2 linked regions of the Zobellia alginiliquefaciens genome follow. The protein of the gene in region 1 interacts with the protein of each later gene in a pairwise test. Links are inferred from orthologs where the notes say so. Each region holds a gene or a part of one and is shown on either strand. Other genes may lie near its edges.

What was found.
Region 2: the proteins of rlmB (region 1) and P0077_RS14695 interact in binary tests that used the Escherichia coli proteins (3 or more experiments, as listed by UniProt). The link is inferred for Zobellia alginiliquefaciens from one-to-one orthologs.

Annotation. Positions count from the first base shown.
Region 1 is NZ_CP119758.1:1,052,389-1,055,693, reverse strand. The notes cover bases 22-2,988. They hold rlmB (23S rRNA (guanosine(2251)-2'-O)-methyltransferase RlmB), read right to left. Parts: upstream 1,895-2,988; coding sequence 1,148-1,894; downstream 22-1,147. Other genes in these bases: P0077_RS04435 (SusD/RagB family nutrient-binding outer membrane lipoprotein), read right to left, coding at 2,881-2,988; P0077_RS04440 (hypothetical protein), read right to left, coding at 1,979-2,869; P0077_RS04450 (rhomboid family intramembrane serine protease), read left to right, coding at 372-1,115; P0077_RS04455 (replication-associated recombination protein A), read right to left, coding at 22-226. Outside these bases: more of P0077_RS04455, read right to left, coding at 1-21; more of P0077_RS04435, read right to left, coding at 2,989-3,305. UniProt on the Escherichia coli protein: Specifically methylates the ribose of guanosine 2251 in 23S rRNA.
Region 2 is NZ_CP119758.1:3,490,384-3,493,642, forward strand. What follows is about bases 177-3,097. They hold P0077_RS14695 (NAD(P)H-hydrate dehydratase), read left to right. Parts: upstream 177-819; coding sequence 820-2,376; downstream 2,377-3,097. Other genes in these bases: thrA (bifunctional aspartate kinase/homoserine dehydrogenase I), read right to left, coding at 177-441; P0077_RS14700 (STAS/SEC14 domain-containing protein), read right to left, coding at 2,463-2,864; P0077_RS14705 (ATP-dependent Clp protease ATP-binding subunit), read right to left, coding at 3,068-3,097. Also shown: more of thrA, read right to left, coding at 1-176; more of P0077_RS14705, read right to left, coding at 3,098-3,259. UniProt on the Escherichia coli protein: Bifunctional enzyme that catalyzes the epimerization of the S- and R-forms of NAD(P)HX and the dehydration of the S-form of NAD(P)HX at the expense of ADP, which is converted to AMP.

The sequences.
Region 1 (3,305 bases):
CACTATTAATAGCACTAAGGATATAAAAGGGGCGCTCACTTTCATTAGCTATTATATTTGCCAAAGTTGTTTTACCGGTACCGGGAGGCCCCCAAAGAATTAGGGAAGGTATAATTCCCCGTTTTATCTGGTTTGTTAGTGAGCCTTCTTTACCTACCAAGTGGCTTTGGCTTATATAATCTTCTAATGTTTTTGGGCGAATGCGTTCCGCTAGAGGTTCGTTCATGATGCAAAAGTATAATAAAGTTGGCAGAAGCGTGTTTCATATAGAAAGGCAAACGAGCTTTTTTCCAAGTTGAATGTATGTCATAGCAAATGACGATTTAGCAGTAGAGAATAGGTTGGCTAGCTTATTGCTTATTTTAGTGGATATGTCCGAAAACACCTATTTTAAATTTACAAACAGCGTCATTATTGTGCCTTTATTGGCAATGCTCAGTATATGGACGGTGTATTGGGTGGAATTAAGGCTTAGAATCAATCTTAATGAATACGGTATATACCCACAACGAGTTACAGGCTTAAAAGGCATCGTATTGAGTCCTTTTATTCATGGTTCGCTAGAACACCTCTATAATAATACTATTCCGTTGGCCGTATTAAGCGCTTCGCTGTTCTATTTTTATCGAAGTATAGCACTACGTGTTCTGTTAATTGGTGTTCTAATTTCCGGTTTTTTTACTTGGGCAGTAGGTAGACCTTCATATCATATTGGAGCGAGTAGTGTTATTTATCTCTTGGCGAGTTTTATTTTTTTTAAAGGGATTTTCACCAAACATTATCGGTTGGTAGCTTTATCCCTAATTGTGGTTTTTATATATGGAAGTATGCTTTGGTATATTTTTCCGGTAAAAGATGGAATTTCTTGGGAAGGACATCTAGGAGGGTTTTTGGCAGGACTTTTACTGGCATTTGTGTTAAAAGCCGAAATGCCGCCGGTGAAAAAATACGATTGGGAAAATGAGGATTATGATGAAGAAGCTGATGCATTTCTTCGCCAATTTGATGAAAACGGTAATTTTATAGAAAAGCTACCGGACAAAGATATTCCTGAAGATACAGTCCAAGTCAATTATCACTTCAAGGAAAGTAAAGAAAGGGATTCTTTGAAGTAGTATTAGTTTTTGGCGACCGTTAAGTTAGAAAACTAAGCTTTGACCACCGTTCTTTGTCTAACGGCTTCATATAGAAAGACTGCACAAGCAACTGAAACATTTAAAGATTCAATTTCACCCAACAAAGGTAATTTTGCCAAATAATCTGCTGCTTTTAGGGTAGAAGGGGAGATACCCCTATCTTCAGAACCCATGATTATTGCCGATGGCCCGGTAAAATTAACATCGTATATTGAGGTGTCCGTTTTTTCTGTAGCGCCAACAACGCTTATTCCACTTGCTTGAAGGTAATAAACAGCATCTTTAATATGGTCTACCTTTGCGATAGGGACGTTAAAAGCAGCTCCCGCGGATGTTTTAATTGTATCGGCAGTAACGGGTGCAGCACCTTTTTTCTGTATAATAATACCATCTACTCCGGTGCATTCTGCAGTTCTTATAATCGCACCAAAATTACGAACATCAGAAAGTTGGTCAAGAAGTAGAAATAAAGGAGCTTCCTTGTCAGCTATGACGCTCTCAACAAGTTCTTCAAGTTCATAAAAAGTAATGGGAGAAATATTGGCAACAACGCCTTGATGATTATTCTGTGTTAAGCGGTTCAGTTTCTCAATAGGTACGTAAGAACAGTTGATTCCATTTTTGCGAACTAATCCTTCTAGTTCACGTGATAAATCTCCTTTAAGGCCTTTCTGGACAAATACCTTGTCAATAGGTTCATTAGCATTTATAGCTTCTATGACCGCGCGTATACCGTAAATCTGAGTTGTTTTGTCCATGGGGTAAAGGTAAATAAAAAACCACCTCAATTGAGGTGGTTTTTTAGTTACTGTTCGTAATATTAAAAATAGTTAATTGAATAATTAGTTTTGTCTAACTAAGGTTTCGGTAAATTCTCTTGTAGCACCAGCTCCTCTAAAATATCCAGTAGTAATTTTTACGATATGTTTGCCATCAGGCTTAAGTTCTTGATTAGTTGTAGTTTCATCACAAACAACGGATTCAAATTTACCTCCGGCACATGTCATTATCGGAGATCCATTTAATAAGGTTGGTTCTCCTTCTAAATCTTTGTCTAATACAGTAATTACATTTGTAGCAGGGTCTACGGTAAAATAAAAATCATTGTCTTCTGGCCAAAATCCAATACCAACATGTCTGTACAAATCAGGAGAAACAGCTTCGATGGAAACTGTCCCGGAATAATTTCCCGCTAAAGAACCAGAGTTCCAGTATTGTCCTTCCTCTACGTCATAAGTACCTGCCAGTGTATTTTCATCAAGGGTTTTGAGTGTTAAATTCATAGAATTAACATCTGATACCGCTTCTGATGAACTGGTTATTTCAAGTATAATGTCCTTAAAATCAAATGGAACTAAATCTGTTGTAAGAATGCGTACAGACGTATTTGCTGTATTTTCGCCTGCAGGTATAGTTAGAGAAGTTGAAGTTAATTCAAAATCCACACCTTCCTGTGCCTCAGAATCTGCACTGGTAGCAATTGTTACTTCTACATCTCTATCCAAAACTTCATTTCTTCCACCAAAATAAGTTATTGGTATTTCGTAATCTATAAACGAGATATTTGGATTTTTAATAATGTTTAGCTCATCTGTTGTGTTTTGAAACTGAGCTAATATAGGTCCTTTGCCAAAATCTACTTCATCTTGGTCAACAATCGCATCACAAGATGTAATTAATACAACAAGTAACAATGCTGCGATAAAATTAAATTTTAAAAATATCTTTTTCATTATTTTATTTTTTATTTCCAAAATGGATTGTTCGTAAATGCATCGCTTTTAGTTTGAGCAGGAACGTTTAAAGCGTTTCTTCCAACCTCTGAATCGGGATATAATAATCTTACAGGTCTTACGCCATCAGATTCAGCTGGAATAGGTAGGCCAACAGGAAATCCTGTTCGTGTTAATTCAACCCAAGACTCAATTGAAGATGTTCCGTTTAGTGCTATCCATTTTTGAGTGATTATAGCTTCAATTTTATCAGTGGATGAATCCCAGGCCACATTTTTTATAGGTTGAGAATGATAGGCTTGGGCTCTTTCGAGGGTAGTGGCGGCTTCTACTGGTGGTGTTGCAGTAGCATCGGCATCTATGGGTGGTACATGAAGGTATTCAAAGGACTCTTCTATAGCTGCTTCATATAATGCTTTTGCGGCGGCATCACCAC
Region 2 (3,259 bases), 2.4 Mb from region 1 along the record:
ACTATCAATATAACCAGCGTTTAGTCCGTCTTGGGCAAAATATTCACTAATAATGTAGGATGATAAGAGCTCCCCGTAGCTCACGATTTTATCGGAAAGCTTGGGAGTGGTTTCGCCTATTAAAAATGCCCCTTCCACTAAGGTTTCTAAGGTATTCAGTTCGCTTTTTACCTTGCTGAGTACTTTGCTCTGTGCGTTTACATTGATTAATTCTTTTGTGGTATCCAAATGTCTTTTCTCAATCTCCTGTAAAATGGATTTGTAGCCTTCACTTTGTTGAGCGGCCAAGTGTGCAGCATTTAACAGAAGGTCCGTAATGCCACCAAATGCAGATACCACTACTATGGTCTTATCCGTATTGGCATTTGATACTATATTTTTTACTAATGCAATGTTAGAGGCGTTGGCAACAGAAGTGCCGCCGAATTTTAAAACTTTCATGTTAGATGAAATTAACTCTTAAAAATAGATTGGGTGCGAAATAACGCGTTAACGAACTGATATGTTTTTGCCTACCCCAATGGGGTGATGGTGCCAAATGTGTTGATTGAACCATTGGTCGTGAAGAAAAATTCAGTTGTTATGTTTGCGATATGCTTATACATAGTAAGAATGAAAGCATCAAATGTAGTACTTTTGGATTCTTAATCAAATTTTTGTTGTTAGTTATTGAGCTAGAATGTTAATTACTTACATTATTAAAATTTTTGTGAGATTTTCACAATGATTTTAGGGTTTAGCAGCTGTCTTATTTATGCAGAACTAATAATTAGCAACTAGGAACGTACTTAATAACCAGATAACTCTATACTATTCTACATGAAGATTTTCTCTGCAAAGCAAATTTACGAAGCTGATAAAGCAACGATTAAAAAGAATAATATTTCTAGTGATCAATTAATGGAGGGTGCGGCCGTGCAACTCTTCAACTGGTTGCATTACAGAATTCAAGGGGCGCCGGTAAAAATTCACTTATTCTGTGGTATTGGTAATAATGGTGGTGACGGGATAGCTTTGGCTAGGCACTTACAAGATCATGGATATAATATTGCTGTATATGTCGTTAACTATAGTAAGAAAAGGTCAGATGATTTTTTAGTGAATCTAGATCGATTGAAAGATCGTAAAATATGGCCTGAGTTTATAGAAGAAAGTTCGGATTTACCTGAAATAAGCAAGGATGATATTATAGTTGACGCTATTTTTGGAATTGGACTGAACCGTACTCCAGATGCATGGGTAGTGAACCTTTTTGAAAACATTCAAAAGTCGGAAGCTTTTGTGCTTTCGGTGGATATACCATCGGGATTATTTACGGATAGGGTGCCAGAAGACGAAAAAGCGGTCGTGAAAGCGAATCACACCTTAAGTTTTCAAGTGCCTAAATTGGTGTTTTTCTTGCCGGAAACCGGAATTTTTACCGAACAATGGGAAGTTTTGGATATTGGTCTAGATCCGGAGTTTTTAATGACTACTGAAACGGAATATGAACTCATAGGTAAAAATGAAATGCTTCCTGTTTATATTCCTAGAGAAAAGTTCTCCCATAAGGGTACGCATGGGCATGGTTTAATAATAGGAGGGAGTTATGGAAAAATAGGAGCCGTACATTTGGCTTCAAAAGCCTGTCTACAATCGGGGAGCGGGCTGGTTACCGCGTATGTGCCTAAATGCGGATATATACCATTGCAAACGAATTTTCCAGAAGCTATGGTTTTGACCGATGCAGATGAAAATCATGTTTCTAAAATCGAATTTAATATAGACCCAACGGTTATAGGTATTGGTGTGGGCTTGGGTAAAGATAAAGACACCGTAAAAGCGTTGGACACATTTTTGACCGAAAACAAAAAGCCCCTGGTTGTTGATGCCGATGCACTAAATATACTTTCTGAGAATAATGATTTGCTTGAAAAATTACCCGCTCAAACCGTACTAACACCGCATCCAAAAGAATTGGAACGATTAATTGGTAGTTGGAAAGGAGATTTTGACAAGCTTGATAAGGCAAAAGCATTTTCAAAAAAATACGATTGTGTTTTAGTGATTAAAGGTTCGCATACCATTACTGTGTATGATAATAAAGGATATGTGAACACCACGGGAAACCCCGGTATGGGAACGGGAGGCACAGGCGATGTGCTTACCGGAATGATAACCGGATTAATAGCTCAGGGGTACAATCCATTAAATGCAGCAGTGTTCGGAGTGTATTTGCATGGTAGGGCAGGAGATATTGCAGTTGAAAAAACAGGGTACCAGGCGCTTACCGCAACTGATGTTGTAGCGAATATTGGCGCTGCTTTTATTGATTTGTTCGCACAACCAGAGAATAGGCCGGAGGTGAATGAAAATGAAAGGCCATCTGAACAATAAGAATGAATGTATAACTAACAGGTATGAATTTAAAAGCCTCAAGATTTAAAATCTTGAGGCTTTGCTTTTTGGTACAGTATATAGTTTTATTTTGCTTTTACACGTCTCTTGATCCAAGCTACTGCATTATCAAATTCAATGAAGAATTTCATAGGTTTTTTGTAGAATAGTTTTTCAATTTTGAAGTTATGCATATCTATTTCCTTAACGGAAACAATGGCCAATGCTTTTAAATTGTCTAATTGTCTCAAGTAGGTGTATATGGTAGGGTCTACGGCATAGGAATTTTTTCTAAGGCTAATGTAGCCAAAGTTTTTATCCCTAAAATGAATCTCTGAAATCCCTATAATTTGGTAAACTCTTTCTAATGTAAGTGTTGCCCCTTCATCGAACAGTGAAACCATATAGTTTTCATAAACCTGTATTTTTCCCACATCTAATTGATACTCCCTGACTATGACAGTCTTTTTTGGTCGTCTCACTTTCATTTTAAATATATTATAATGTCCTGAGACGAATGTAGATGTATCGTAATCTATTGTGAAAAATAATAGATTAAAAGCGTAAATATCGTTTATAGTGCGGTTGTTGGAATGGTATTGTATTTTCTTTCTTACAGTCAGCATTTTAGCATAAGAAAAAAGGGAGTCAATTTAATTGACTCCCTTTGCAAACAATTCTTACGTTAAGTTTATGTATTGGAAGATTTTTCTGCTTTTTTAATATCGATAGTAAGCTCTTCTTTCTTTTGGTCCAGATCCATCATAATAGTGTCTCCTTCCTCAAGCTTGGAATTTACTATTTCTTCGGCAAGAGCGTCTTCAATATACTTCTGAATGGCTCTTTTTAAGGGCCTGGCGCCATATTGCTTGTCAAAACCTTT